DNA from 2 places in the Nocardioides baekrokdamisoli genome. Region 2 is predicted to be linked to the other one. Evidence: predicted binding sites of a transcription regulator. Region 2 holds the regulator's gene; the other holds the start of a gene.

Region 1 (15,705 bases), 1.0 Mb from region 2:
GGTAGAGCTCACGCGCGATCTCCGAGTTCGACAGCCCGCGGGCCACCGCCAACGCCACCTCCAGCTCTCGCTCCGTCAGCGCCGCGAGCCGCTGCTCGGCCTCGCCGGCGCGCGGACTGTCCACCCTCGCGCGTACCTCGCGGATCAGGCTGGCTACCGCGGACGGTGACAGCATCGCGTCGCCATCGGCGACCTTGAGGATGGCAGCAACGATCTCGGCCGGCGGGGTGTCCTTGAGCAGGAAGCCATCAGCCCCAGCAGCAACCGCCTCGACCACGTATGCGTCGGCGTCGAAGGTCGTCAGCACGATGATCCGGGGCGGTACCGCGTCGGCATGCAGGATGCGCGTGGCCTCCAGCCCGTTGAGCACCGGCATCCGGATGTCCATGAGCACCACATCCGGGCGCAGTGCACGTGCCTGATCGACGCCCGCCCGACCATTGGCTGCTTCGCCGACAACCTCGAGGTCGCGCTGTCCACCGAACATCAACGCAAGCGCCGACCGGACCAAGGGGTCGTCATCGACGAGGAGCACGCGAATCGTCACGACCTGATCACGTCTCCCACGGTATCCACGCCGTCAGTACGAATGCGTCCGCCTCGCGGCGATGCGTCAACCGGCCGCCGCTCAGGGCGGCCCGCTCGGCGAGCCCGACGAGTCCGAGGCCCGACCCGGGCGCCGCGGACACAGTCGCAAAGCCGAGGGCATTCCGAATCTCGACCGAGACGCCGTCGGCCCGCGAGCCGGTGAGCACCACGCGTACGACTGCCCGCGGGGCGTGTTTGCGAGCGTTGGTCAGGCCTTCCTGAACGATCCGGTAGACCGTCCGACCGACGGAATCGGGCACGTCAGACGACCGCGTGACCTCATCCACGCACTCGATCGACATCCCGCTGCTCACAGCGTCGTCGACCAAGGCGGCGATGTCCCGGTACGTCGGTTGCGGTGCATCGGCGGGTGCGCCCGTCTCGGGATCGCGCAGCACCCCCAACACGGACCGCAGCTCATCCAGCGCGTGATTGGCCTGGGACTGGATCAGCGCGATGCCGGACCTCAACTGTTCAGCGGTGAGGTCGTCCCGAAAGGCCATCGCGCCTGCATGCATCGAGACCTGCGAGATCCGATGAGCCAGTACGTCGTGCATCTCGCGCGCGATGCGCGACCGCTCGGTGACCCGGGCGTTGGACTCGCGCAACTCATGCTCGGCCTCGGCGCTCGCCACCCGAGCCCTCAGCGTCCACAACAGCTCTCGCCGGGACCCCAGGTACATCCCCCAGCCGAGCGCGCCGGCACAGAAGATGACGTTGCCGAGGATCTCCAACACCACCGGCTGGTTGGGGGACTCCTTCTGGTTCCCTGAACTGGTCGACACAAAGAGGCCGTGATGGCCATCGATCGTCTGCGTGTCCGCGTACGCCTGGCTTGCGATGACCATCAGGGCACCGAGGAGGACGATCTGGCCGAAGTTCCGCCGCGCGGCGAACGACACCGCAGCCAGGATGGCCGGGCCTGTCGCGAGAGCGGAGACCGACAACAGGGCGGCGAGCGCCAGCGCGATCGCGAGCGGATGGCGACGCCGGAATCCGCACAGGACGAAGGCACCGATCCCGGCCGCGAGATCGATCCAGAACAGGGCGCGGTGGTGATGCCACTGGCCTGACCAGGAGGACTGCCACGCTCCGAGAGACATCAGCAGACAGAGCACGAACCGCCAGAGATGCGAGCGCATTCGTAGCGTCGGCATGTATCTCCCGGGCGTTGGCACCCGGTCACTGTAGAGCCGCTCGCCGCCCCGCCGTACCCTCCCGGAGTTCGTCGGGACCCCCTACTTTGGTCGGGGTCGGGTGTCGACCCGCGACCAATGTGTCCGCCGACCTTCGCGAGCAGACTCGTCCACATGATCAAAGTCGAACACCTCACTCAGACGTACGGGGCCTTCCGGGCGCTCAATGACGTCTCATTCGAATGCCAGCCGGGAAAGGTCACCGGATTCCTCGGCCCGAACGGCGCCGGCAAGACGACCACCATGCGGATCATGGTCGGTCTGGCCACGCCGACCTCCGGGTCGGTCACGATCGGCGGACACAGGTTCGCCGACCTTCCGAACCCGGGTCGTCACGTGGGCGTGCTCCTCGACGCGAGTGCCCAGCATGCCGGCCGCACGGGCCGCGAGGTGCTGACCGTCAGCGCACAGATGATGGGCCTGCCAGCATCGCGCATCGACGAGATGCTCGCTCTGGTCGCGCTGGACAACGAGGAGGGCGACCGCCGCGTACGCAACTACTCGCTCGGAATGCGCCAGCGCCTCGGCATCGCCAATGCGCTCCTCGGGGACCCGGCGGTCCTCATCCTCGATGAGCCGGCGAACGGCCTGGACCCGGCCGGCATCCGCTGGATGCGTGGCTTGCTCCGCAACCACGCCGAGCGCGGCGGCACGGTGCTGCTGTCGAGCCACCTCCTCAATGAGGTCGAGTTGATTGCCGATGACATCGTCATGATCGGCCGTGGCGAGATCGTTGCGCAGGGATCGCCGCAGTCACTGATGCAGGACACCGGCACCTTCGTCCGAGCGGTCGACAACACCGTGCTCGCGGCCGCACTCGACAGCGCCGGCCTCGCGATGAACGCCGTCGGGGACGGCTTCCGGGTCGACGCCGAGGCCCTGCAGATCGGCACGCTCGCCGCATCTGCGCAGATCACTCTGCTCGAACTTCGCCCCGCCGACGGCGGCCTCGAAGACCTGTTCCTCGAACTCACGGCCGGCACCCAGCGTGACGCCCTCACGGAAGGAGCGCTGGCATGAGCGCCACCGCAACCATGACCCCACTGGACTTCGACGTACGCCGGACCCCGCCGATCCCGTTCTCGCGCCTGGTCAAGGTCGAGCTGCGCAAGTCGTACGACACCCGCTCGGGGTTCTGGCTGCTGGTCAGCATGGGGCTGCTGACCAGCGTCATCTACGCGGTGCTGCTCATCGTGTCGGCGCTCGGCAAGACCACCCTGAACTACGGCGACTTCGCCGCGGCAGCCGCATTCGGCACGTCCGTGCTGCTTCCGGTGATGGGGATCCTCCTGGTGACCAGCGAATGGAGCCAACGCACCACGCTCACCACGTTCGCACTCGAGCCGAACCGAGCCCGGGTCCTGGCTGCGAAGCTCGCCACGGGCATCGTCTTGACGTTCGCGGTCGCCGCATTCGCGGTGGTCGTAGGAGCCGGCGCGAATGCGATCAACACCCTGGTGGCCGACTCGCATTCGTGGAGCTTCGGGTTCAACCATCTCGTCGGGTTCGTGATCACGCAGATCCTGACAATGCTCGGGGGCTTCGCCTTCGCCGCGCTACTACTGAACTCGCCCGCCGCGATCGTGCTGTTCTTCGTGTACCGGTTCATCGTTCCCACCATCTTCGCGATGCTCGGGAACGCGTTCGGCGGCTTCAAGGACGCGTCGGCATGGTTCGACTTCGAGTCAGCGCAGCGGCCGTTGGCTGACCTGTCACTCAGCGGTTCCGACTGGGCACACCTCCTGGTCTCCGCAACGATCTGGTTGGCGATTCCGTTCGCCTTCGGGCTGCGCCGCGTACTCCGTGCCGAGGTGAAGTAGGCCCGCCGGGAACAACCCTCCCCGGAACCTTCAACGTCCGGACGTGCACCCACCTGGGTACGCGTTCGGACGTTGCGGGTGTCCGGTCGCGAGTGTCGCCAACGGGGTCGCAGCAGTGGCCACGTCATCCAGCGTGGCGAACATCGCGCGGGCAGCAGTGCCGGTCGGGGACATCTGTTCGGCAGTGGCGAGCTCCACGGGTGACATCGGGTGGTTCGCGGCATCGAGGATCTGAGCGATCCCGGCAGCACCCCAGTTCTTGATGGTGCTGTCGAAGTCGAAGATCGGGATCTCGCTCGCACCCATGGCCGCGAGCATCCTGATGTCAGCGACGAGCGGACCGGTGGTCGTGTACGGGTTCATCCCGGTGTTGCCGAGGCTCACTTGCCCCTTCGCACCGAAGTGCGACTGCATCTCGCGGTAGTACGCGGCAACCAGGCCGGATCCCAGATCCACCGTGAAGGCGCGATACGCCTGCAGGTAGAGGGTGTCGTACCCCGAGGGTGGCATCGGCGCCATGTCGAGTCCGTCCTGCAGGGCGACGCTGCCGTTGTGCTCCAGATCGTCGAGGGCGAAGAGGATCGGGGTCCCCGAGAGCGTCAGTCCGTGTTGATGCGCCCACATGATGGTCGCCGCGTACGTGGCCGCAGCAGCGCACTGGTGGGACGGGTCGAAGTTCCCCTGGAGGAGCGACTGGAGCCCCGCTGGATTCCCGGCGGCCATCGCGGCCTGATAGATCGGCTGGTAGCCGGCGGGGAACTCCAGGTCGAGGATCGCCTGGCCGAAGTGGAGACTGTTGTCCTGTGCCCATGCGGCGAAGTCCTGGACGGCGTGCTGGATCTCGACGGCGTTGTTCTCGTTCGCGAAGGTGCCGTACGCGAGCGGCACGGTGATCCAGGCGTTGATCGGGACGTTCCTCGCGTTGGCCTCGCGTACGACCGGGATCGCGTCGGTCCGCTGGTTGACGCCGGCCATCGCGGGACCGAAGTCGGAGTGGTACTCGACGTCGTAGTCGAGGAATCCGTGCCCGGCGACCATCGCGTCCCAGACCGCCGGCGTGTATGCGCTCGTGTCACGTGGACACGAGGTGGGGTCGGCGGCACCGCACAGCGAGACAGCCTGGCCGCCCCACCAGCCGACGCGAGGGGGCGTGAAGGCGTCGGCGTGCGCCGGCGCGGCCGGAAGGCTCGTCGCTGCGATCGCGGTCAGGCTGGAGACAAACGCGGCGAGGGGAATCAGTGGTCGAATCATGACGTCTCCTTGAGAGAGTTGAAGAAGGCGCGCATGCCGGGTCCGACGCGTACGAACTCGGCCAGCGGTATCCCCGGTAGACCGAGATCCACGTAGGCGAACTCGAGGTCGCCGCCCGCCATCGAGCCTGCCTGCACGGGCGTCAGGTCACCCAGGGCGGTCGCGATGTCGTCGACCTCCCAGCACGCGTGGTGCAACCCGGGCCCGTGCTCGAACAGGAATTCCGAGTAGATGCTCTCGCCGCGCACCGGCTGGATGAGTTCGAGCTGCAACTCCCCGACGTAGCCGAGCGAGATGTGGGCGACGAAGTCGGCGGGAGCGCCGCGGTACGTACTGCCCTCCGGACCGAAATGGACCGATTCCAACCTCGTCCACCGGACGCCGGCAAGTCCCGTGGCGAGTTCCTTCTCGGCCATCTCGATGTCCTCGACAACCCACGCGAGTTGGGTCATCGGAGCGTGCGCCAGCTTCATCGCGCTCATCGGTTCACCAACTGACTGGTCAGCGCCGGCGCCATCCGGTGGAGCCCGACCAGCATCCGGTTGTACGCCGGGAAGGTGATCACGGCACGTCGCCGGCTCACACCGTCGAGGATGTACGCCGCCGCCCGGTCCGGACTCACTCGAGTGAACGGAACGCGTTCCATGGCCCTCGCGTAGTCGTACCCGCCGACGTTGATCGCGCGACCGAAGATGGCCGTGTCCACCACACCGGGGATCACGACGCTGACGTCGACACCGGTCCCCCGCGCCTCGGCACGCAGTGAGGCAGTCAGTCCGACCACGGCGTGCTTCGTCGTCGCGTACGCGACCGATCGAGCGACCGGCATGACGCCGGCGGTGCTGGCCACGTTGACGATGTGGCCGGAGCGCTGCGTACGCATGTGCAGGTAAGCCGCTCGGGTGCCGTGAATGACGCCCCACATGTTGACGTCGACCACGCGCTCCCAGGAACTGAGGTCAGTGAGTTCGAAGTCGCCTCCCACGACGATGCCGGCGTTGTTGATGAACAGGTCGATGCGGCCGTGGCGTTCGATGACGGCATCGATCGCCGCTTCGAAGGAACTGGCGTCACCCACGTCGACGGCAACCTGGTCGACGGCCGGCCCGAGCTCGCGCAGTCCCTCAGCATCGCGATCGAGGGCCACCACCTCAGCGCCCTTCGCCATCAGGGCCCGAACGAGCGCTGCACCGATCCCCGATGCAGCGCCCGTGACGACGGCGACCTGGCCGTCGAACCCAGTCATCAGATCAGCCGACCGGCCCGATGCCACAGGCCACGGCAATCGCATGGGCCGGATCGAGGGCGTTCTCGATCATGCTGAGCGGCCCGGAGTCGTACGCAAGACCGGTGTGGCCCACCGGGTCCGCGGGGCAGAGGTCCTGGACGACGATGTTCGTGACACCCGGCTCGTTGATCGCGGCCGACGTGTACGGCGTGATCGCCTCGTCGTACTTGCTGATGATGGTGGTGTACGCGATGCCCGGCTGCGCGATGGGTCCGTTGTCGAGGGCCTGCACAGCGCTCGATCCCGCCAACAGGTCGGCGCACGCGCCGCATCCGGAAGCCACCGTCGAGTTGAGGCCCACGGCCTGGATCAGAGCCGACAGACCCCACAGGGTGGTCCCATGGCTCGGGGGCGCGAGCGCGACCACGGCGTGCACCTTCGCCGCCATCCCCGGGATCATCTTCGGGACGTACTCGACCTGGAAGCCGCCCTCCGAGTGGCCGACGAGGTCGACCTTGGCGGCCCTGGTGGTGCTCATCACCTGATTGATGAAGGACGCGATCTGCTGGGAGGAGGCCGCGATGCGATCGGTGCTCACGTAGTTCAGCGAATAGACGCAGTAGCCGAGGTTGGCCAACGAGGGTCCGATGTTCGCCCAGCCGTTGTACTGGTTGCCGTTCAGCCCGTGGACGAGGACGACCGGGTACGGATGCGCGGCGGACGGCGTACACGCGACGTTGACGCCGGGCGCCGACTGCGCCGGGTCCTGTCCGGTGGCGTAGAACGTCGCCTCGTTGTATTCCATCTGCGCCTCCGAGGACGCGACAGGGTAGGTCGGCGTCGCGTGCGCAGGACCGGCGACAACACCGAGGACGACAACACCGGCGCCGGCAATTCCGGCCACTCTCTTCAACATCTGCATGGGGATCCCTTTCAGGGCTCGGGACGACGCGCGGTGGCATCTCGCTCAAACTAAGCGTTTGTTCTTAATTCCACAAGGATTGATTCTTCAATCAGAGAGACATGCTCTGTAGAATTCGCGCCATGACCCGACGCGACGGCGCTGCCCTCATCCGCGCCGCAGCGGAGAGACTGATCGCCGAGCGCGGCATCGACGTCCCGCTTCGCGACATCGCGGCTGCGGCGCATCAGCGCAACAACTCCGCGGTGCAGTATCACTTCGGCACCAGGGACCGACTGATCACGGCCATCGTCGAGGAGGGCAACGCGGCCCCGGAGGCACGCCGGCTCGAACTCCTCGCCGAGGCCGAGACGCAGGCCGGTGGCGACGAGGTGCGTACGTTGGTCGAGCTGATCGTGCGCCCGATCGCGGAGATCCCCTACGAGGGCGGCTCCACGCACTACGCACGCTTCCTGGAACAGGTACGCAACCACCCCGCAGTGCTCGGCGACACCGCGCACTGGACCCTCGAGTCGCCCGCGATGCGGATCATCATGGCGCGGCTGGATCGCGCCCTCGCGGGCACCCAGACCGCGGCACTGCGCCGGATGCGGCTCACCTCGATGGCCACGGCGATGTTCGCCCTGCTGGCCAATCGCGAACGCGAACTCGAGGCTGGCGACCTCGACGCGACCGAGGCCGAGGCGGCCACCGCGAACATCGTGGACGTGCTGGTGGCAATCCTCCGGGCGAGCCCGTCGCCCAAGGTCCTCGCAGTCGTACGCGACGCTCACTGACCGGGTCGCTGTTTGCCTCTGACCTGCGGAAACGCGGTCAGGGAGTCACACTGGAGGGGATGACGGGAATCGAACCCGCGTAATCAGTTTGGAAGACTGAGGCTCTACCATTGAGCTACATCCCCGCGCCGCCCGTCCTCGGGCAACCCGAGCATCGTGCCACATCCGGGGCGGACTCCCCCAACCGGCAACCGCACCCGCGGTTAGGGTTTGGGCCATGCGCAACAGCGAGAAGGTTCGGGCGTTCCACGACGGGATCGGCGCGATCCACCCCGACACCCCGACGATCCCCTCGGACGAGGCGTTGGCTCTGCGCGAGGCGCTGATCGACGAGGAGTACGCCGAGGTCAAAGCAGCGATCGCGGCCCTGCGTACGCACTCCGAGCCGACCGCCGAGGACCTCACCGACCTGGCATCGGAGTTGGTCGACCTCCTCTACGTCACCTACGGAGCACTGTCGGCCATGGGAGTCCCCACCGAGCAGATCTTCGGCGCCATCCACGACGCGAACATGCTGAAACTGACCGGCCCCAAGCGTGAGGACGGCAAGCAACTCAAGCCGGAAGGCTGGCAGCCCGCGGACGTACGCGGGATCATCACCGGCGCAGTGAAGTCGTGACGGAATTGCAGCGCTGAGGCAACTACTCGGCTGACGCGCGCGGTCGCAAGGAGTCCGCGTGCAAGCGGGCCAATGGGCCCGCGAGCACGGAATGACGCAGCGAACGCGCCGTCAGGCCGAGTAGTTGGGGGCGGAGACGGTCATTTCAACGTTGTGCGGGTGCGACTCCTTGAGGGAGGCCGAGGTGATCCGGATGAACTTGCCGTTCTCCTGGAGCTCGGGGATCGTCCGGCAGCCGGTGTAGAACATGGTCTGCTGCAGGCCGCCGATGAGTTGGTGCGCGACTGCTGCGAGCGAGCCCTTGTACGCCACGACGCCCTCGATGCCCTCCGGCACGATCATGTCGTCGTCGGTGACCTCAGCCTGGAAGTAGCGGTCCTTGGAGTACGACTTGCGACCACGCGAGGACATCGCCCCCATCGAGCCCATGCCGCGGTAGGCCTTGTATTGCTTGCCGTTGCGCAGGATGGTGTCGCCAGGAGTTTCCTCGGTGCCTGCGAGCAGCGAGCCGAGCATGACGGAGCTGGCTCCGGCCACAATGGCCTTGCCGATCTCGCCGGAGTACCGCAGACCACCATCCGCAATGACCGGTACGCCAGCAGGACGACAGGCGAGCGAGGCCTCGTACACCGCGGAGACCTGCGGGACACCGACGCCGGTGACGATGCGGGTGGTGCAGATCGAACCCGGTCCGACGCCGACCTTGACCGCATCCGCTCCGGCGTCGACGAACGACTGGGCTCCGGCTCGGGTCGCGACGTTGCCGCCGATGACCTGGACGTGCTTGGTGGCCGGGTCGTTCTTGAGGCGGCTGACCATGTCGAGGAGCATCCGGACGTTGCCGTGCGCGGTGTCGGCGACGAGTACGTCGACGCCGGCGTCGATCAGGGTCGTCGCACGCTCCCAGGCGTCACCGAAGTATCCGATCGCGGCACCGACGAGCAGGCGACCCTGAGCGTCCTTGGAGGCGTCCGGGAACTGCTCGGACTTCACGAAGTCCTTGACGGTGATCAGGCCGGCGAGGGCGCCGTCGGCGTCGATCAGCGGAAGGCGCTCGAGCTTGTGCTGGCGCAGCAACTCGGTGGCGGCGTCGCGACTGATGCCGGCCGAGCCCGTGATCAGCGGCGCATGGGTCATCACCTCGTCGACCTTGGTGGTCGCCCACTCCGCGACCGGGGTGAAACGGAGGTCGCGGTTGGTGATGATGCCGATGAGCTTGTTCTCGGTGTCGACGACCGGGAGGCCGGACACGCGGTACTCACCGCAGCGCTTGTCGAGTTCCTCGAGGGTCGCGTCGGCGGTGATGGTGATCGGGTTGGAGATGATGCCGGTCTGGGTCCGCTTGACCAGGTCGACCTGGTACGCCTGGTCCTCGATCGACAGGTTGCGGTGCAGTACGCCGATGCCACCCTGACGGGCCATCGCGATCGCCATCCGCGACTCGGTGACGGTGTCCATCGCCGCAGAGACCAGCGGCGTACGCAGTGAGATCTCGCGGGTCAGCTTCGACGTGGTGTCGATGTCATGGGGAGCTAGATCGGAGTATCCGGGCAGCAGCAGAACGTCGTCATAGGTCAGGCCGAGGGTGGCGAACTTGTCCGGGACGTTCATGCTGTTGGAATTCGGCGTGTTCACCATGGACCAATCTTACGGGCCCGGCGGAGACCCGAACTCCTTCACCGGCACTCGGACCGTGAGCCGATCCCCTGCCATCCGGATCCTTCCCCGCACGCCAGCCGCGAGGACCATGGGAAGAACCGCCTGATTGCCCGCATGGGTTGTGAGCAAGATCTCGTCCGCGCCGAGCCGTCTGGCCAGCCGAGCGCCCTCGACGAGCAGGTGACGACCGATGCCACGACGCTGCCAGGCGTCCTCCACACTCAGCCGCAACGGACGTACGTCGCCGTCGGGATCGGCCAGGCGCGGCTCGACGATCACCGAGCCGACGACCGATCCTCCGATCCATGCGCAGACGACCGAGTCCTCCACGACGTACTCCGGATCGGCCGCCGCGTAGCTCACCGGAGCGTCGGGACGCATACCGAGGACGTCGTTGACCAGGGAGGCCAGGGCTCCCCCTCGCGCGCGCTCGGTGGCCGTGAAGGCTGCTTCACGGTGGACCTGGACCACGACACCCGCAACGACCGTCTCGAGTACGTCACCGTCCCCGCCTGCCGACTCCGCATCAGCGTCGAAGAGCTCCGCGATGATCTCGGGGTATCCCATGGGGCGGGCGATGATCGCCCGCGCAGCTTCGGCGTAGCGGGTCGGCTGATCAGCCAGTGTCGCCTTCGTGGCCGTCTGGACGACGACGTCCGTTCCGCCCGCAGCTTCCGCGAGGACGCGTACCTCGACCGGAGACCAGCCGGACGGCGTCTCGAGGATGAACTCGTCAACCACGTCGTCGCCGCCCGGGAAGATCTGCAGCCCGAGGATGTTGACGCCGGACCCGCCGCAGCGCAGGGCGAACGCCGCCAGGGAGCCCGGCCGATCCGGCAGGGTCGTTCGTACGCGCCACAACATGACGAAATCCTGCCGCGCATTCGTTGCGGCAGGATTTCGTCGTTGTTAGCAGTTACGGATTTGTCGTCCGCCAGCCTCAGAGGTCAGTGGCCGTGACCATGTCCGTGGCCACCGTGCGCCGAATCCGGCTCCTCGTCCACGGGCTTCTCGACGATCAGCGTCTCGGTCGTGAGCAGCATGCCGGCGATCGAGACTGCGTTGATCAGCGCCGAGCGCGTGACCTTGACCGGGTCGAGTACGCCCTGCGCGACCAGGTCGCCGTACTCGCCGGTGGCGGCGTTGTAGCCGTTCCCGACTCCGGCCTCCTGGACCTTGGACACCACGACGTAGCCGTTCTCGCCACCGTTCTCGGCGATCCAGCGCAGCGGCTCGACCGCAGCCTTCGCCACGATGCGTACGCCGAGAGCCTCGTCACCGGTGAGACCGAGGTCGTCGGAGAGAACCGAGACCGCGTGCACCAGAGCCGAACCACCGCCGGGGACGATGCCCTCCTCGATCGCGGCGCGCGTCGCGGAGACGGCGTCCTCGATCCGGTGCTTCTTCTCCTTGAGCTCGACCTCGGTGTGTGCGCCGACCTTGATGACACAGACGCCGCCGGACAGCTTCGCGAGGCGCTCCTGGAGCTTCTCGGTGTCCCAGTCGGAGTCGCTGTTGGCGATCTCCTGCTGGATCTGACCGACACGAGCCTTGACGTCCGCCTCGGCACCCGCGCCGTCGACGATCGTGGTGTTGTCCTTCGACGCCACCACGCGGCGGGCACGGCCGAGCACGTCGAGACCGATCTCGCTGAGCTTGAGGCCGACCTCCTCGGAGACGACCTGGCCGCCGGTGAGGATCGCGATGTCCTGCAGGATCGCCTTGCGACGGTCACCGAAGGCCGAGGGCTTCACGACGAGCGCGTTGAAGGTGCCACGGATCTTGTTGACGACAAGCGTCGACAGAGCCTCACCCTCGACGTCCTCGGCGATGATCATCAGCGCCTTGCCGGTCTGCATGACCTTCTCGAGCACCGGGAGCAGCTCCTGGATCGAGCTGATCTTGCCCTGGTTGATCAGGATGTACGGGTCATCGAGGACCGCTTCCTGACGCTCCTGGTCGGTCACGAAGTAGGCAGAGGTGAACCCCTTGTCCCACTGCATGCCCTCGGTGAACTCGAGCTCGGTGCCGGTGGTGTTCGACTCCTCGACGGTGATGACACCGTCCTTGCCGACCTTGCTGAACGCCTCGGCCAGGATCTCGCCGATCTTCGGGTCACGCGAGGAGATGGTGGCCACGTTGGCCATGTCCTTCTCGTCGTTCACTGCGCGAGCGGCGTCCTTGAGGGCCTCGCCGACCTTGGCTGCCGCAGCGTCCATGCCGCGCTTGAGGCCGAGCGGGTTCGCGCCCGCCGCGACCGCGCGCAGACCTTCGTGGACGAGAGCCTGAGCCAGCACGGTGGCCGTGGTCGTACCGTCGCCAGCGACGTCGTTGGTCTTGGTGGCGACTTCCTTGGTCAGTTGCGCACCGAGGTTCTCGAACGGGTCGTCGAGCTCGATCTCACGAGCGACGGTCACACCGTCGTTCGTGATGGTCGGGGCGCCCCACTTCTTGTCGAGTACGACGTATCGGCCCTTCGGGCCGAGGGTCACCTTGACGGCGTTCGCGAGAGCGTCGACCCCACGCTCGAGCGAGCGACGGGCCTCCTCGTCGAACGAGATCAGCTTCGGCATCAGGCGATGACCGCGAGCACGTCGCGCGCGCTCAGCAGCAGGTACTCGACGCCGGCGTACTTGACCTCGGTGCCGCCGTACTTGCTGTAGATGATCTTGTCGCCGACGGTGACGTCGAGCGGAACGCGGTTGCCGTTGTCATCGACGCGGCCCGGACCGACAGCGAGGACTTCGCCCTCCTGCGGCTTCTCCTTGGCGGTGTCCGGGATGACCAGGCCGCTGGCGGTGGTCTGCTCGGCCTCGACCTGCTTGATCAGGATGCGGTCCTCAAGCGGCTTGATGTTGATCGACACGATGCCGACTCCTCATATGAATCAGATGTCTGGTGTTGGCACACTCCGGTCGAGAGTGCCAACAGCGACGTTAGCACTCACCCAAACCGAGTGCCAGCGGCGTACGTCCTCGAACTGACGGATGTCGGGTTTCGGCGTGACGGATGCCGGGTTTCGGCGTGACGGATGCCGAGTTTCGGCGGGCTGCGAGGATGGGCGGATGGACCTCGACACCTTCGGCTGGTTGCTCACCGAGCCCGGGCAGCGGTTGCTGGTCCGGGCCGCCGAGGTGCGTACTCAGGGGGATCTGCGGGCCCACGACCTGCTCCGCCGCGAGGCTTCCGCCGAACAGGTGGCAGTGACGCTGACCCAGGTCGTGCTCCGAGAGAAGGCGGTCGCGAAGTTCGGCGACCTGGCGGGCCGGATGTACTTCACCCCCGACGGTCTTGAACAGGCGACTCGTCTTGCGGTCGCTCGGCACCGCGCGGGACGACTGAACGCCTTCGTGACCCAGTCCCTGATCGACTTGGGGTGCAGCATCGGAGGCGACCTGATCGCATCCGCCGAACAGGGCATCACCGTGGCCGGCGTCGACCTCGATCCCGTCCGGGTCGCGGTCGCACAAGCCAACCTCGACGCGCTCGGGTTGGCGGGCGCCGTGATGGTCGCCGACGCCACCACCGTCGACACCTCTCCGTTCTCGGTCGCCTTTGCCGATCCCGCACGACGAGGCGCTCGCGGCCGCGTGTTCAACGCCGACGGCTGGGAACCGCCCTGGCCCTTCGTCGAGTCCCTGCTGCGACGGACGTCCTGTGTCAAGGTCGCGCCGGGGATCCCGCACGACCTGATCCCGGACGGCGTGGAGGCCGAGTGGGTCTCCGACCGCGGCGAGGTGAAGGAGGCTGCGCTGTGGTCGGGCGGATTGGCGACCGTACGCCGACGGGCGACCGTGCTCGGCGACGGCGGACTCGCCACCCTGACCGATGAGGACGATCCGGTCCCGACGGGCTCGACCAACGAGTCCCTGGTACGCGACGTGGGCGAGTATCTCTACGAACCCGACGGTGCTGTGATCCGCGCAGGCCTGGTGACCGCGGTCGCGGCCGGTGTCGGCGGCGGACTGATCGATGCGCAGATCGCGTACGTCACCTCGGACTCGTCCTTCCGTACGCCCTTCGCCCGCGGGTACCGCGTGATCGAGGAACTGCCCTATCGCGAGAAGCAGCTGAAGGCTGCGTTGCGTGAACGCGGCATCGGCCGACTGACCATCAAGAAGCGCGGCGTCGACATCGTGCCCGAGACGCTGCGCAAGCGCCTGCAACTGAGCGGACCCGAGGAGGGCACGATTGTCCTCACTCGGGTCCGCGATGGTGGAAGTTGTTGGTTGGTCGAACCGTTCTGACGAATTCCGTCTCCCAGCTGACCTACTCCCGCCGGTTGTTACATCGGCGCCCAGACCCGGACGTAGTCGACGTCCGTGGTGGCCGGAAGCGGCGTCCCCGAGGTAAGTGCATCGGTGCCGGAACCGAGCGCCTGCGAGATCGCCATGATGTAGCGCTTCTGGAAGGCCGGGTCGGCGGAGGTGTTCACCAGGCAGGTCGTGCCATTGATGCCGACTGTGATGGACGTCGCGGTCCAGTCCACGGTGTAGGTGTTCCAGACACCGCGCTGCGCGTTGCAGTTCCAGGCCGTGTTCGTGCCCGGGACAGCACCACCGTTGTCGGTGGCCGAGTAGTGCAGGTACGGGATCGCGAGACCCGGGTAGTTCGAGTACGTCTCCGCGACATCGATCTCACCGCTGACTGGCCAGTTCACGGCGCTGTAGCGGTCGTCCGGCCACATCCACACCGACTCCTGGAGTCCCGGAGCGGTGGTGGCCGTCGTACGCATCTTGATCTCGTAGTGGCCGTACTGCTGGCTGAACAAGTGCCAGGTCGACACCGTCGGAGCCTCGTAGTTGGAGGCCGGGTAGCCGTTGCACGGGACCGGCGTGCTCACCTGCGCAGCGGTCAGGTGCAACGACCCGCCGCTCACGTTGATGTACCGCGGGTCATTGACGGTGCAGGCGTACGCAGATGCGTCGCCGGTCACGAACCCGGTGCTGACAACCCACTTGCTGGTGTCGAGCTTCGTCGAGTTGAACTCGTCGTCGAACGTGCACTTGTACAAACGCGAGTTGATGATGTTGTAGCCACACGCTGAGGATCCGCCGTTCACGGATCCGATCGCCTGCGCAGCCGGCGAAACCACACACACTGCGGCGGTGACCGACATTGCGGCCACGGCCCTGACGACCATTTTCATTTTCTTTCCCCTTGCCAGACCCCCGAGAAAGGGACTGTTCCCCGCATCCGAACTTAGGTTTGAACCGCGTTCGGCAGCGTCCGCGCCCGCGTCACGACCGCATGGCCCCTAAGAACTACCCGTCGACGACGACCGTCTCACCAGAGAACGTGGGTGACCGGTTGACTCGAGTCGGCCGGGATGTCCAGCGCACTGGGTGCGCGGCCTCGGGACACCATCTCGGAGCCCAGCGCAGCCACCATCGCACCGTTGTCGGTGCACAGACCGGGGCGCGGGACGCGTACCCGGACGCCCACCGCAGTGGCCCGCTCCTCGAGCATCGCGCGCAGTCGACTGTTCGCTGCGACTCCGCCGCCCAGGACGATCGAGTCGATGCCCTCGCTGGTCGCAGCATCGAGGGCCTTGCGTACGAGCACGTCAGCCACGGCCTCCTGGAACGACGCTGCGACATCCGCGACCGGCACCGATTCGCCGGCTCGCTCGCGGGCTTCGATCCA
Region 2 (15,705 bases):
GCCGGTAGCCCGCGATCGGTGGATCTGCTGTCCGCCGTGGAAGAATCCGTGCGTAGAAGTCCGGAAAGAGAACGTTTGAGCACGTGCGACGAGCGCCGTGATCGCGCAATCGTCCGGTCCAATTTTCGGAGGTTGTGAATGAACGCGGCTGCACCCCGTCCAGGGTCCACCGATCCGGCGATCATTCGCAACTTCTGCATCATCGCCCACATCGACCACGGCAAGTCGACCCTCGCGGACCGCATGCTGCAGCTCACCGGGGTCCTCTCGGACCGGGACGCGAAGGCTCAGTACCTCGACCGGATGGACATCGAGCGCGAGCGCGGCATCACCATCAAGTCGCAGGCTGTCCGGATGCCCTGGACGGTCACCGGCGGCGCGGACAAGGGCAAGACCTTCGTCCTCAACATGATCGACACGCCCGGACACGTCGACTTCACCTACGAGGTGAGCCGCAGTCTGCAGGCGTGTGAGGCGGCGATCCTGCTGGTCGATGCAGCCCAGGGCATCGAGGCGCAGACGCTCGCCAACCTCTACCTGGCCATGGGTGCGGATCTGCACATCATCCCGGTGCTCAACAAGATCGACCTTCCGAGCGCGAACATCGAGAAGTACGCGCTCGAGCTCGCCAACCTCGTCGGCTGCGAGCCCGAGGACGTCCTGCTCACCAGCGCGAAGACCGGACTCGGTGTCGAGGAACTGCTCAACGAGATCGTCGCGTCTGTCCCAGCGCCGACCGGTGACCCCGATGCTCCAGCCCGTGCCCTCATCTTCGACTCGGTCTACGACACCTACCGCGGCGTCGTCACGTACGTCCGTGTCTTCGACGGCAAACTCACCCACCGCGACCGGATCAAGATGATGTCGACCGGTGCGACGCACGAGATGCTCGAACTCGGCGTGATCAGCCCGGAGCCGATCAAGGCCGACCACATCGGCGTCGGCGAGACCGGCTACCTGATCACCGGGGTGAAGGACGTACGCCAGTCCCGCGTGGGTGACACGGTCACCAACAACGCACGGCAGGCGACGGAAAGCCTGGGCGGGTACGAGCACCCCAACCCGATGGTGTTCGCCGGTCTGTATCCGATCGACGGGGATGACTACCCGACGCTGCGTGAGGCGCTGGAGAAGCTGCAGCTCAACGACGCAGCGCTGACGTTCGAGCCGGAGACCTCCGGGGCGCTCGGATTCGGTTTCCGGTGCGGCTTCCTCGGCTTGCTGCACATGGAGATCACTCGTGAGCGGCTTGAGCGGGAGTTCAACCTCGATCTGATCTCGACCGCGCCCAACGTCGTCTACGAGGTCAAGCTCGACGACGGGTCGCAGGTGACGGTGACGAACCCGTCGGAATACCCGGACGGCAAGGTCGCCGAGGTGCGCGAGCCGGTCGTGAACGCGACGATCCTGTCGCCGTCGGACTACATCGGCACGATCATGGAGCTGTGCCAACTGAAGCGCGGCACCCTGCTCGGCATGGACTACCTCTCCGAGGACCGGGTCGAGATGCGCTACACGTTGCCGATGGGCGAGATCGCGTTCGATTTCTTCGACCAGCTCAAGTCCAAGACCAAGGGGTACGCCTCGCTCAACTACGAGTTGAGCGGTGACCAGGCCTCCGACCTGGTGAAGGTCGACATCCTGCTGCAGGGAGAGCCGGTCGATGCGTTCTCCGCGATCGTGCACAAGGACGCCGCATACGCCTACGGGATCATGATGGCCGGCAAACTCAAGGAACTCATCCCGCGGCAGCAGTTCGAGGTGCCGATCCAGGCCGCCATCGGTGCCCGCGTGATCGCCCGCGAAACCATCCGTGCGATCCGCAAGGACGTCCTTGCCAAATGCTACGGCGGCGACATTTCGCGTAAGCGGAAGCTGCTGGAGAAGCAGAAGGAAGGCAAGAAGCGGATGAAGATGGTCGGCCGCGTCGAGGTACCGCAGGAGGCCTTTGTGGCGGCGTTGTCGTCCCACGGGCCCGGCGGGTGATAAGCCGAAGAAGTAGGTACGCACGGCGGTTCGGCGTGGCAGGATCCGCGCCATGTCTGATCTTCCGATCGCGCCGCCCCTGCCGCCGCCGTCTCCCGCTGATCGCATTCCTGACCGACCGTCCTCCGCGATCCGGGGCCTGGCCGGTGCGATCACAGTCCTCGTCGCCCTGATCGCCGTAGTCAACGTGGTTCTCCTCGGTGTGCATTGGTGGGGCAACGGAGGGTTCCTCAACGAGGTGCGGCAGGGCTCACCGGCGGCGTATGACGACGCCAAGTGGTACGACGACATTCGACGCATGTTGGGAAATGCAGAACTTGTCGGCTGGTTGGTTGCAGGGATCCTGTGGTGCGTCTGGCAGGTCAAGATCGCCAAGGCGACCCCAGCCGGAGAGCTCCGACGCTCACCTGGGTGGCACGCCGGATCGTGGTTCATCCCGATCGGGAACCTGTGGATGCCCTTCCAGAACATGCGTGATCTGTGGAGCCACTGGGTGTCTCGGACGTCCGCGGCACTTCTGGGTTGGTGGTGGGGTGTGTGGTTGCTGAGCTCACAGTTGGGGCGCGTACTCCTGTCCGAGAAGGTCAAGGTCGGTGACCTCGGCACATTCAGGTCGTTCAATCGAATCGCCATCGCGGTCTGCGGTGTCGAGATCGTCGCCTCGCTGCTGGCGATCGTGGTCGTGTCGCAACTGACCCGGGCGGTGTTCGAGCAGAACGCCAAGGAGGATGGCACGATCGGGGCATGGCCCGAGTCCTGAGTGTCAACGTCGGCCCGTCGGCGAAGGCCGAGTGGGCCGAGTTGGGCGTGAGTTCGATGGACAAGCGTCCGGCCGACGAACCGGTTCGCGTCACGACTCTCGGCATCACCTCTGATACGCAGACGCATGTGCGCCATCACGGTGGTGTGGATCAAGCGGTGTACGCCTTCGCCCGCGAGGACCTCGATCTGTGGAGCGAGCGGCTCGGTGTGGAACTGCGCAACGGGCAGTTCGCGGAGAACCTGACCACCGAGGGCATCGACGTCAACGAGGCTGAGATCGGCGAGCGGTGGCGGATCGGATCAGTCCTCCTCGAGGTCTGCCACGTGCGTACGCCGTGCAATGACTTCAAGAGCTGGATGGGCTTCTCCGGCTACGACAACAGCCGGTGGGTGAAGAAGTTCACCGCAGAATGCCGACCCGGGCCGTACCTACGTGTCATCGAAGAAGGCGTGCTGAAGGCTGGCGATGCGATCGAGGTCGTGCATCGGCCCGGTCACGGCGTGACGGTGAGCGATGTCTTCCGGGCGAAGAATCTGGATCATTCGTTGAGGCCCGCGTTGCTCGCGCCGGGGGTCTTCGAGTTCCTCAGCTCAGACATGCGCGCAAAACTCGCCGAATGAGGATCGAGGGCTGAGACACCTCTTGATTCGTTCGAACATATGTTCGAAAATGAGGTGTGGTTGCAACGCTGACTCCGTCAAAACCGGGCCTGGAGGAGATTGAACACCTTCGCGCCCGGATGCGACGGATGCAGGCCCCGGTCATGGGACGCGAGATCCCGACCCACCCCGCCCTGAGCGGGGTCGTCCAACTGCGGGCAGGCGGGGCGTACGCGCTGGACGGTGCGACGTTGGCGATGGCACTGATGGCTGGTCCGAGCGCAGCGGGCGAGTGGTGCGCGGTCGTCGGCGTCCCTGATCTGGGGCTGGAGGCTGCCAGTGAGCTCGGGATCGTGCTAGAGCGGTTGATCCTCGTCCCCGACCCGGGTGAGTCCTGGCTGGAGGCCACCGCTGCGTTGATCGACGTGACCGCCTGTGTCGTCGTGCGACCGCCGGTACGGGTGACCGAGCGGACTGCCGAGCGCCTGGCTGCCCGACTGAGGACCCGCAGCGCAGCCCTGCTGGCCATCGGCGACTGGCCCCGGGCCGAGATGCGCCTGCGGATGACCCAGCCGCGCTGGAGCGGTCTCGGGGAGGGGCATGGCGTGCTCACTGCGCGTCAGGTGGTCATCGAGGCTCAGCGCGGATCGGCTCCGATCGCACGTGTCCCGGTGTGGTTTCCGGCGGCGGACGGTGGCCTCAGGGCTGCTGACAGGACAGTCACTGCGATGAGGGAGGTGGGCTGAATCGTGTCTCGCACGATGGTGGTCTGGTGCCCTGACTGGCCGGTCGCGGCTGCGCTGCAGGAGCAGGACATGCCGCGGCACCTGCCGGCGGCGGTGTTCGCGGCCAATCGGGTGCAGGCGTGCAACACCTCGGCACGCGACTACGGGATCCGGCGGCAGATGCGTCGACGTGATGCCCAGTCGCGCTGCCCGGAGTTGGCAGTGCTGACCGCGAACCCGGATCGCGACACCCGGGCCTTCGAAGGTGTCCTGAGCGCGTTGGAGGCGCTGCGACCAGGGGTGATGCCGCTGCGGCCGGGTCTGGCCGCGTTGCGGTCACCGGGTCGGTTCTACGGCGGAGAACCCGAAGCTGGGGCAGTGCTGGCCGAGCGGGTGGTCGACCTGGGTGTGTGGGACGTACGCATCGGCGTTGCGGACGAACTGTTCACCGCCGAGCAGGCTGCCCGGAGGGCCTCGACGCAGCAGACCTTTGTGGTCGAGGAATCGACGCCTTTCCTGCGGCAACTGCCCGTGGAGGCGCTGGAGGACCAGAGCGCGGTGTCGCTGCTGCAGCGGTTGGGGTTGCAGACGCTTGGGGAGTTGGCCGACCTGCCGGAGGTCCGGACCCGATTCGGGTCGCAGGCGGCCTGGGTCCAGCGGGTGATCCGCGGGCACGGCACCCGTCCCGTCAGCGGGCGTACGCCTCCTCCGGACCTGGTCACCGAGGTGCGATTCGAGCCGCCGCTGGAGAGCGCCGAGACGGTCTGCTTCAGCGCGAAGGAGGCGGCGGAGCGATTCGTCACCCAGCTCGGGATGCGACAACTGGTCTGCACCGAACTGCTCATCCAGGTCGAGGCCGACGGTGTGATCGCTTCGGAGCGGGTCTGGCTGCATCCGCGGTGGTTCGCCTCGACGGACATGATCGATCGGCTGCACTGGCAACTCGTCGGCACGCTGAGGGCAGGTGACCTGCGGTCGGCGGTGGAGGTGGTCCGGTTCGTGCCGCAGGCGGTGGTGGACGAGTCCGTGCACGCCGATGGCCTCTGGGGCGGCACCGATGCCCGCGTGGAGCGGGGCATCGCACGTGTCCAGGGGATGCTCGGCCACGAGTCCGTGGTCACCCCGATGCTGCAGGGCGGACGAGCTCCGGCCGAGCGTCAGCACACCGTGCCCTGGGGTGAACGCGCCGTCGACCTGAGATCGCGCGAGCTGCCGTGGCCGGGATCGATCCCGCCGCCTGCGCCCGCGCGCGTACTCCCGACGCCAGCGCCGGCCGCTGTCGTGGACGCCGCGCAACGCCCGGTGGTCGTACGCGGTCGCGATCAGATGTCGTCGCCGCCGGCCCGGTTCAAGCCCGGGCCGTGGGAGGACTGGCAGATGGTGTCAGCCTGGGCCGGGCCGTGGGCGGTCGCCGAGCAGTGGTGGGACGCACCGGCCCGCGGACTGGCACGGTTCCAGGTGGTGGGGGCGGACGGACGCGCCTTCCTGATGGCATACGCCGGCGGGGACTGGTTCACCGAGGCGTTGTACGACTGATGGGGTGGAGCAACCCGAACGTTCCCTGGTCGGAACTGGAACGTCGACTCTCCGGCAAGGCGGATCTGCAGTCCGAGGCGCCGATCACCCGCAAACGCAAACGTCTGACCTCGCTCGAGATAGAGCGGCCCGAAGTGGTCGTGCCGTACGCGGAACTGCACGCGCACTCGAATTTCTCGTTCCTCGACGGTGCCTCTGGGCCGGACAAACTGATCGAGGAAGCCGCCCGCCAGGGCCTGCATGGGATCGCCCTGACTGATCACGACGGGTTCTACGGAGCACCTTTGTTCGCGGAGGCAGCCAAGGCCGCCGGTGACGTGCTGACGATCTACGGCGCGGAGCTCTCTCTGGATCTTCCGGGCCCGCAGAACGGGAACCCCGACCCGGCGGGTGAGCATCTGCTCGTCCTGGCCAGAGGGGTGGACGGCTATCGGCGGCTGGCTGGCGCGATGACCGAGGCGCACCTGCGAGGCGACGAGAAGGGGCGGCCGGTCTATGACCTCGATGAGCTGGTCGATCGGGGGCGTGGTCACTGGGTCGTGCTGACCGGATGTCGTAAGGGCTTCGGCGAGCGTCCACAGCTCCTGGTCGACTGGTTCGGCGCAGACAGCGTCTACGTCGAACTCACCGATCGTGGTGGGCCGCTGGACACCCAGGTCAACGATCGCCGTGCTGCCATGGCCGAGGCACTGGGGCTCCCGATCGTGGCCACCAACAACGTCCACTACGCCAGTCCGGATCATCATCGATTGGCTGATGCCGTGGCTGCGGTCAGGGGACGACGGAGCCTGGTCGAGATGGGCGGTTGGCTGCCGGGCCCGACGGCGTACGTGCGCAGCGGCGTCGAGATGGCTGAGCGGTTCGTGCGCTATCCCGACGCGGTGGCGCGGACGGTGGAGGTGGCTGACGCATGTGCGTTCGACCTGCTCAAGGCGAAACCGAAACTGCCCAAGCGCGGGATACCCGAGGGACACACTGCGACCTCCTGGCTCCGACATCTGACCGAGGAGGGTTTTGAGGTCAGGTACGCACAGGCGAACGCCGACGATCCAGCCTTCGTCGCCAGGGCGAGAGCCACGATCGAGCATGAACTCGATGTCATCGGGCGCAAGGATTTCTCCGGCTACTTCGTGATCGTCCATGACATCGTCGCGTACGCCCGGTCCCAGGAGATCCTCTGCCAGGGACGAGGATCGGCAGCCGCCAGTGCAGTCTGTTACGCCCTGGGGATCACCGCGATCGACCCGGTCTTCTACAACCTCCCGTTCCAGAGGTTCATCTCCGAACATCGTGAGGAGGAACCCGACATCGATGTCGATTTCGACTCGGACCGTCGGGAGGAGGTGATCCAGTGGGTCTACCGCGAATACGGTCGGCGCAATGCCGCTCAGGTGGCGAACATCGTGGGATACCGCCCGAAGATGGCGGTCCGGGACGCGGCCAAGGCGCTGGGCTATTCGGTCGGCCAGCAGGATGCCTGGTCCAAACACATCAGCTCATGGACATCGGTGGAGAGTGAGGACATCCCGGCGCCGGTGATCACCCTGGCGGGGGAGTTCCTCGGGGCTCCGCGTCATCTCGGCATCCACTCCGGCGGGATGATCCTGACCGAGGAACCGATCGGAGAAGTGGTCCCGATCGAGCGTGCCCGGATGGACAACCGCACCGTCCTGCAGTGGGACAAGGACGGTTGCGAATACATGGGCCTGGTCAAGTTTGATCTGCTCGGTCTGGGGATGCTCTCGGCGCTGGATCACATGATGCGGATGACCGGTGAGCATCTGGGGGAGCCGTGGGAGCTGGCCTCGGTCCCGAAGGAAGAGCCGGCGGTCTACGACATGCTCTGCCGAGCCGATTCGATCGGGGTCTTCCAGGTGGAGAGTCGTGCGCAGATCGGGACACTGCCCCGGCTGCTTCCGCGGTGCTTCTACGACCTCGCGATCGAGATCGCGCTGATCCGTCCCGGCCCGATCCAGGGCGGCGCCGTGCACCCCTACGTACGTCGTGCGACCGGCAGGGAGCCGATCGAGTACGCCCACCCGCTGCTCGAACCGATTCTGGAGCGGACCAGGGGGGTCCCGTTGTTCCAGGAGCAGTTGATGGACATGGGGCGCGTCCTGGGCGACTTCTCCGTCGATGACGCGGATCTGTTGAGGCGGGCGATGGGGTCCAAACGAGGCATTGAGCGGATCGAATCCCTCAAGACGCAGCTGATGGACGGGATGCTCGCGAAGGAGATGTCGGAGCAGACGGCCAAGGCCGTGTACGTCCAGATCCTGTCGTTCGCGAACTTCGGTTTCGCGGAGTCGCACGCGTTGTCGTTCGCCAAGCTGGTCTATTCGTCGAGCTGGTTCAAGCTTCACTACCCGGGCATCTTCCTGGCTGCACTTCTCCGGGCCCAACCGATGGGGTTCTACTCGCCACAGTCACTCACCCAGGACGCGCGTCGCCACGGGGTCGAGGTGAGGGGGCCCTCACTGAACCATTCCGCCGCCCAGGCAGACATGGAACCGCTGGTGGGGACGGCCGTTCCGACAGGCATCGATTCCTGCATGTCCGACTCACAGCCGGCCGAGTGGGTGCCAGGTACGCCGGATCCGACGCCGATACACCGCCGGGATGCGAATCTTGCGGTACGGCTCGGGTTGGACTCGGTGCGGGGGATCGGGCTGGAGGTCGCCCGGCGGATCGTCACCGCGCGCGAGGAACGACCGTTCACCGATCTTCAGGATCTGTCCCGGAGAGCCGGCCTCGATGCGACTCAACTGGAAGCCTTGGCGACCGCCGGCGCCATTGACCAGATGAGTCGTCGCGAGGCGCTCTGGCAGGCGGGGTGGACCGAGTCAGAGGATCACCTCGATGGGCTTCGGATGACTCCGGAGACCCCGCAACTGGCCGAGATGAACCAGGTCGAGACAGTTCTGGCGGATCTGTGGGCGACCGGCATGACTCCCGACAGCCATCCCTTTGCGCATCTGCGCGACTCGCTCACTGCGTCTGGGCTGCCGTGTATCCGCGACCTGACGACGCTGGAATCCGGCCGCCGGCTCACCGTGGCTGGATTGGTGACGCACCGCCAGCGACCCGGGACGGCCGGCGGAGTGACATTCCTCAATCTCGAGGATGAGAGCGGCATGCTCAACGTGGTCTGCAGTGCGGGCGTGTGGGGGCGGTATCGCAAGACTGCGACGACCAACTCGGTCCTGCTGATCCGCGGCATCCTCGAACGCAATGACGGGGTCACCAACCTCATCGCGGACAAACTGTCCCCGATGAGCGAGCTCTTCATGAGCGCTGCCGAAGCCCTGGAGTGGCGCCACCGATCTCGCGACTTCCGCTGAGAGAGACCCGTACAATGCAATCATGGTTGCGAGCGATTTGGTCTACGACCCCAACGAAGTTGGGTCCGACCTCATCGTGGAGACCTGGATATCCCAAGGGCCTCGATGCGATGACCCGACGTTCGACCCCCAACTTCTGGATGTTGTCTCAGTCGTGGATGCAGATGGGGAGAGTCTTGCGGGTCGCGTGGTCCGTCGGGATGGCAACCGTGTGTGGGTGCAATTCGACCTCGTTGACACGTTGTCGCGCCCGGCCTGACATCGCTCATGCCCTCTGCCCTGCCCGACGGCGAGCCCGCGCCGGCTGACGGCTCGCTCCCGACCACACTCAGCGGCAGGGGCCTCGGCTTCTACGTCCATGTGCCGTTCTGCTCGGTGCGCTGTGGCTACTGCGACTTCAACACCTACACCGCCACCGAGCTCGGCCCGGGCGTCTCGCAGAGTACGTACGCCTCGCAGGCGATCGCCGAGATCGAGTTGTCGCGACGAATCCTCGGACCGGCGACGGTCGACACCGTCTTCTTCGGAGGGGGTACGCCGACGCTGCTGCCCGCTGAGGACCTCGTGGCGATGCTCGTCGCGATCCGCGATCAGTTCGATCTGGCCACAGATGCCGAGATCACCACCGAGGCGAACCCGGATTCAGTGTCGTTGGAGTCGCTGCAGACCCTCCGCGAAGGTGGGTTCACCCGGATCTCCTTCGGGATGCAGTCGGCAGTCCCGCACGTACTCGCAGTCCTGGACCGGACCCACGACCCTGCCCGGGTGCCCCAGGCCGTCGCGTGGGCGCGGGAGGCGGGTTTCGAGCAGGTCTCTCTGGACCTGATCTACGGCACGCCCGGCGAGTCGATGGCCGACTGGGAGGCGTCGCTCGACGCCGCGCTCACGTGCGACCCCAATCACATTTCTGCGTACTCGCTCATCGTCGAGGACGGCACGGCGTTGGCACGGCGCGTACGCCGTGGCGAGGTGCCGATGCCCGAGGAGGACGATTTCGCCGACAAGTACGAGGTCGCCGACCGAATGCTGCGGGCGCGCGGATTCGGTTGGTACGAGGTGTCGAACTGGGCCACGTCAACAGACGCGCGCTGCCGGCACAACATGCTGTACTGGCAGGGCGGCGATTGGTGGGGCATCGGGCCCGGAGCACACAGCCACGTCAACGGCACCCGGTGGTGGAACGCGAAGCATCCGACCGCGTACGCGGCTCGCCTGGCCGCCGGGGAGAGCCCGGCGGCAGGGCGTGAACTCCTGACCGATGAGGACCGGCGGATCGAGCGGGTGCTCCTGGAGTTGCGGCTGAGCGACGGGATGCCGACCGCTGTGATCGGCAATGAGCAGGCCATCGATGCGCAGGTGGGGCGGGGGCTGCTCCAGCGACGCGGTGAGCGGCTGGTGCTCACCGATGCTGGCAGGCTGCTCGCCGACGGAGTCGTACGCGACCTGCTCGACTGACAAACGTCGGGTCTCGACCTGTCAGACGTCGGGTCTCGGCTGACATTTGCCGGGTCTCGGCGGTCAGTCGACCGTGACGAAGTCGATCAGCTCCTCGACGCGGCCGAGCAGGGCCGGCTCGAGGTCGTCGTAGGAGTTCACCTTCGAGAGGATGAACTTCCACGCCCGTGCGATGTCGGCCTGATCGCGATGCGGCCAGCCCATGTGTTGGCAGATGCCCTTCTTCCACTCGATCGACCGCGGGATCGTGGGCCAGGCCGACAGTCCGAGCCGATCCGGCTTCACCGCCTGCCAGACGTCGATGAACGGGTGGCCGACGATGCGTACGTGTGCCCCGTTGGGTCCGCGGACAATCGCATCGGCGATCCGGGACTCCTTGGAGCCGCGTACGAGGTGGTCCACCAGGACGCCGACCTTGCGACCGGGTCCGGGCTTGAAGTCCATCAGATGATCGGCCAGATCGTCGACGCCGCCGAGGAATTCCACGACCACGCCCTCGATCCGCAAGTCGTCGCCCCAGACCTTCTCCACGAGCTCGGCGTCGTGGCGGCCCTCGACGAAGATCCGCGAGGCGCGGGCGGTACGCGCACGCACACCCTGGACGGCGATGGAGCCAGAGGCGGTACGCGCCGGTGCCGCTGGTGCAGCAGAGGTTGCCGCAGCGACCAGCGCGACTGGTCGGCCCTCGTGCAGGAATCCAGGGCCGAGTTCGAACGTACGCCGCTTGAGCCGACGATCCTCAAGCGTGACCGTGCTGAGTTGCCGGTCGACACCGACGATCTCACCGCAGAAGCCAGTGCTGACCTCTTCGACGACGTCCCCGAGGGTGGCGGGGACGTCCACGGTCCGGCCGCGGGCGGGCGTACGCCAATCGCCTGCGAGAACATCGCTTCCGTACCGGTCAACCATGCCCCAACCTTCTCAGACGTCACTGGAGACACACGAGTCCCACTCCGTGCGTGGGCGGGCTGACCGGGTGCCAGCAGGTAGCATTGGCACTCCAGTCGGACGAGTGCCAGAGGAGGCGGAGATGCAGGGTGCGAACTCGCACAGCGATCGCCGCCTCGCGGTCCTCCGCGCCATCGTCGAGGACTACGTCTCCACCCATGAGCCCGTCGGGTCCAAGGCGCTCGTCGAGCGGCACGGCCTGGGCGTCAGCCCCGCCACCGTCCGCAACGACATGGCTGCCCTGGAGGACGAGGGCTACATCAGCCAGCCCCACACCAGCGCCGGACGCGTACCGACGGACAAGGGGTACCGACTGTTCGTCGACCGCCTCGCCACCGTGCGACCGATGACCAGCGGTGAGAAGCGCGCGATCACGACGTTCCTCGACGGAGCGGTGGATCTCGACGACGTGGTGCATCGCAGCGTCCGCCTCCTCAGTCAACTGACCCGCCAGGTCGCTGTCGTTCAGTACCCGACGCTCACCCGGTCCACCGTGCGACACATCGAGCTGGTCGAGGTCGCCCCGACGCGACTGCTCGTGGTCCTCATCCTCAGCACGGGCCGGGTCGAGCAGCGCCTCATTGAGACCACGGCCCCGGTTGCCGTCGATGATCTGGCGGCCATGCGTGCCTGGGTCAACGCCGCCACCGAGGGCAGGACGATCCCCGATGCAGCCATCGGCCTCCAGCACATTCCGGCCTCGCCGATCGCTGCGCCAGTCGTGACCACGATCCTCGAGGCGCTCAGCGACGAGCGTGGCGGCCAGCGGGTGGCCGTCGCCGGGGCAAGCAACCTCGCGCGGTACGGCGACAGTTTCGACACGGCCGTACGTCCCCTGCTGGAAGCCCTCGAGGAGCACGTCGTCCTGCTCACCCTGCTGGGGGAGCAGGCTGCCGGTGATTCAGTCACCGTCAGGATCGGCACGGAGGGCCCCGTCCAGGAACTCGCCGCCACCAGCGTGGTCGCCGCCGGCTACGGCCCCGGTGCGGATTCCGTGGCGGCGCTCGGTGTCGTCGGCCCCACCCGGATGGACTATTCATCGGCGATGGGCTCCGTCCACGCCGTCGCCCGCTACTTGTCCCGCATCCTCGACGGCAACTGAGCCGCGTGCGGCTGCCCGTCCACGACGAATGAGAGAAGACGTTGGATCCCTATGAGGTGCTTGGTGTCCCGAAGGACGCCGACGACGCCACCATCAAGAAGGCGTACCGGAAGCTCGCCCGGGAGAACCACCCGGACGTCAACCCGGACCCGATCGCGCAGGAGAAGTTCAAGGATGTCTCCCACGCGTATGAGATCCTGAGTGACCCGCAGAAGCGGGCGGCGTACGACCGCGGCGGCGATGGTGTCTTCGGCGGCTTCGGTCAGGGCTTCACCTTCACCGACATCATGGACGCGTTCTTCGGCCAGGGCGGCGGCACGGCGCAGAACCGTGGCCCGCGCCCGCGCCAACGTCGTGGACAGGATGCCCTGATCCGGCTCGACATCTCGCTGGCCGAGGCTGCGTTCGGCGTCACCAAGGAGCTCGAGGTCGACACGGCCATCGGGTGCGTGACGTGTCAGGGCGCGGGGACCGCTCCCGGCGCGCGGCCTGCCATCTGCGAGACGTGCCGCGGAGCCGGCGAAGTGGCACAGGTGCAGCGTTCCTTCCTAGGGGAGATCCGTACGCTCCGCCCGTGCGCGGCATGCAAGGGCTACGGCACGGTCATCGCTGACCCGTGTCGCGACTGCGCCGGCGAGGGCCGCGTACGCACCCACAAGACTCTCAAGGTGGCGATCCCGCCGGGCGTCGACAACGGCACGCGCGTGCACCTCGCCGAGCAGGGCGAGGTCGGCGTCGGTGCGGGTCCGGCAGGTGATCTGTACGTCGAGATCCGGGTGGAGAAGCACGATCTGTTCACCCGACAGGGCAACGAACTGCACTGTGTCGTCACGCTTCCGATGACGGCGGCGGCTCTCGGCACCAAACTCACGCTCCCGACGCTGGAGTCGGATCTGGAGTCCACGCCGGAGGAGGACCGCACCTTCGCTCTGGACGTACGTCCGGGCACCCAGTCGGGCACCGACCATGTCATCAAGGGTCGCGGCGTACCGGGCCTCCGCGGTGGGCGCGGCGACCTGATCGTCACGGTCGTGGTGGAGACGCCGACGAAGCTCGACGAGGGCCAGGAGGAGTTGCTCCAGCAACTCGCTGCCGTGCGCGGCGAGCAGCGCCCCGTCGGCCAGCTGCGGGCAACCAAGAAGGGCGTCTTCGGGCGCCTGCGCGACGTCGTCGCACCGCACTGACAGTCGGCTGACATGTCGCTTCCGGTGCATCTGGTCCCTGACCTGGGCGGTTCCGCCGTCGGATCGGTGGTGACCATCACCGGTGACGAAGCCCACCACGCCGTGGCCGTACGCCGGCTGCGGGTGGGGGAGCAACTGATGGTCGTCGATGGTCGCGGCACCGTCGTCACGGGCACCATCAGCGAGACCGGCAAGCGCGAGCTGTCAGTGGTCGTCGACGACCTGAGCCTCCATCAGGAACCAACGCCCTCGGTCACGGTGGTGCAGGCCATCCCGAAGGGCGACCGCGGCGAGTTGGCCGTCGAGGTGCTCACCGAGATCGGTGTCGCCACGATCGTGCCCTGGGCGGCTGCCCGCTCGGTGGCCGTCTGGAAGGGCGAACGAGCCGAGAAGTCGCACGCCCGATGGGCCGCGACGGCTCGTGAGGCGGCGAAGCAGGCGCGACGGGCATGGTTCCCCACGGTGGCGCCGATGGCGACCACTGGTCAGGTGAAGACGATCATCGCGGGATCAGACCTCGCGGTGGTCCTGCACGAGGCTGCGACGACGACGTTCGAAACCTTGCCGACCCCGACGGGTCGGGTCGTCTTGATTGTCGGCCCCGAGGGTGGCTTGACGGAGGACGAGGTGGCTGCGTTCGAGGCCGCCGGGGCTCGTACGGTCCGGATGGGCACCGAGGTGCTGCGTACGTCCACTGCGGGCGTGGCGGCCGCGTCCGCTCTGTTGTCGCGTACGCCCCGCTGGTTCTAACCGACGAGTACGACCCGCGAGACCTGCGGCACCGGCTTGCCCTCGCCGTCAGAGGGGTCATCGATCCGGACGGTGAAGAGGTATGTCCCCGCCGGGAGACCGGCTACGGACACGGTCCCGCTGTACGGGTAGAGCTTGTCGCCCCAACCGTCAGCCGTGAACGCGCCCTGGCGGACAACCTTGTGAGCAGCGTTCGTCAGCGCCCACGGCGTGTTCGCCTCGACGGAGTTGGACGTCCCCACGACGGCGAAACTGGTCGTCGCGTGCGTGTTGCCGTACGGCTGCGACAGGGTGAGGACGACCTGACCGACCGAACTCCTGGCGCTGACCGGCGTGGTGTCGATCGACACGGTGGGGATCGGGGTCGAGGAGTTGGTCGGCGTTCCCGACACCGCTGCAGTGGTCGTGCCGCATCCGGTGAGAGCGAGTCCGAGGGCGATCAGGGCAGGCAACGTCCGCATGGGTCAAGTGTCCTCCGTCGACGAACCGCGTCGCCCCTGCCACGCCGGTCACCTAGGATGGACACGCACGACCACTGACAGATAAGGCCACATGAGCGAGCCCTCCACCGAGCGCCGGAACCGGACCAATCTGCGCTCGGCCCCCGCCGGCGCGCAGCACATTGTGGTGATCCCGGCCAGCATCAACGCGGTCAGCGTCCTCGGTCCCGCCGACGAGCACCTCACCCTGGTCGAGTCGACCCTCGGTGTCGCCCTGCACGTACGCGGCAACCGCATCACCGTCACTGGTCCTGCGCGCGATGTGGCCAAGGCCGAACGCGCCTTCGACGAGATGATCCAGATCGTGCGCACCGGCCAGGGTCTGGCCCGCGAGACGGTGGAGCGGGTCCTCGGGATGGTCGTGGAGGAGATCGCCGAGAAGCCCGCCGACATCCTGTCGCACAACATCCTGACGAATCGTGGCCGCTCGATCCGGCCCAAGACGATCAACCAGAAGCGGTACGTCGAGGCGATCGATCAGCACACCGTCACATTCGGTATCGGTCCCGCTGGCACCGGCAAGACGTACCTCGCCGTTGCGAAGGCCGTCCAGGCGCTCACCTCCCGCACTGTCAACCGGATCGTGCTGACCCGTCCTGCGGTCGAGTCGGGGGAGAACCTCGGATTCCTCCCCGGCACCCTCACCGAGAAGATCGACCCGTACATGCGGCCGTTGTACGACGCGCTGCACGACATGTTGGACCCCGACCTCATTCCGCGACTCCTGGCGAGCGGCACGATCGAGATCGCCCCACTGGCCTACATGCGCGGCCGTACGCTCTCGGGCGCGTTCGTGATCCTTGACGAGGCGCAGAA

What was found. Region 2 encodes HrcA, which represses chaperone genes, less so after heat shock. Its sites were predicted from a motif close to TTGGCACTCGNNNNNNNCGAGTGCCAA; they were not measured.
Region 1: a site for HrcA is predicted at 12,996-13,022, ahead of groES (co-chaperone GroES). Genes of this name have one in related genera too.

What each region holds. Positions count from the first base shown of each region.
Region 1 covers NZ_AP019307.1:2,361,380-2,377,084, reverse strand. The annotation lists gene KCTC_RS11635 (response regulator) at 1-547, opposite strand, end outside; gene KCTC_RS11630 (sensor histidine kinase) at 555-1,730, opposite strand; gene KCTC_RS11625 (ABC transporter ATP-binding protein) at 1,899-2,804, shown strand; gene KCTC_RS11620 (ABC transporter permease) at 2,801-3,604, shown strand; gene KCTC_RS11615 (hypothetical protein) at 3,635-4,855, opposite strand; gene KCTC_RS11610 (VOC family protein) at 4,852-5,337, opposite strand; gene KCTC_RS11605 (SDR family NAD(P)-dependent oxidoreductase) at 5,334-6,101, opposite strand; gene KCTC_RS11600 (esterase/lipase family protein) at 6,106-7,005, opposite strand; gene KCTC_RS11595 (TetR family transcriptional regulator) at 7,128-7,781, shown strand; tRNA gene KCTC_RS11590 (tRNA-Gly) at 7,833-7,906, opposite strand; gene KCTC_RS11585 (pyrophosphohydrolase domain-containing protein) at 7,999-8,400, shown strand; gene guaB (IMP dehydrogenase) at 8,512-10,011, opposite strand; gene KCTC_RS11575 (GNAT family N-acetyltransferase) at 10,048-10,923, opposite strand; gene groL (chaperonin GroEL) at 11,007-12,632, opposite strand; gene groES (co-chaperone GroES) at 12,632-12,925, opposite strand; gene KCTC_RS11560 (class I SAM-dependent methyltransferase) at 13,125-14,306, shown strand; gene KCTC_RS11555 (glycoside hydrolase family 16 protein) at 14,345-15,202, opposite strand; gene tsaD (tRNA (adenosine(37)-N6)-threonylcarbamoyltransferase complex transferase subunit TsaD) at 15,346-15,705, opposite strand, start outside.
Region 2 covers NZ_AP019307.1:411,140-426,844, reverse strand. The annotation lists gene lepA (translation elongation factor 4) at 139-1,986, shown strand; gene KCTC_RS01940 (DUF4328 domain-containing protein) at 2,039-2,746, shown strand; gene KCTC_RS01935 (MOSC domain-containing protein) at 2,731-3,369, shown strand; gene KCTC_RS01930 (hypothetical protein) at 3,498-4,094, shown strand; gene KCTC_RS01925 (DNA polymerase Y family protein) at 4,098-5,609, shown strand; gene KCTC_RS01920 (error-prone DNA polymerase) at 5,609-8,950, shown strand; gene hemW (radical SAM family heme chaperone HemW) at 9,218-10,405, shown strand; gene KCTC_RS01910 (DUF3097 domain-containing protein) at 10,469-11,314, opposite strand; gene hrcA (heat-inducible transcriptional repressor HrcA) at 11,436-12,455, shown strand; gene dnaJ (molecular chaperone DnaJ) at 12,497-13,639, shown strand; gene KCTC_RS01895 (16S rRNA (uracil(1498)-N(3))-methyltransferase) at 13,652-14,389, shown strand; gene KCTC_RS01890 (Gmad2 immunoglobulin-like domain-containing protein) at 14,386-14,850, opposite strand; gene KCTC_RS01885 (PhoH family protein) at 14,942-15,705, shown strand, end outside.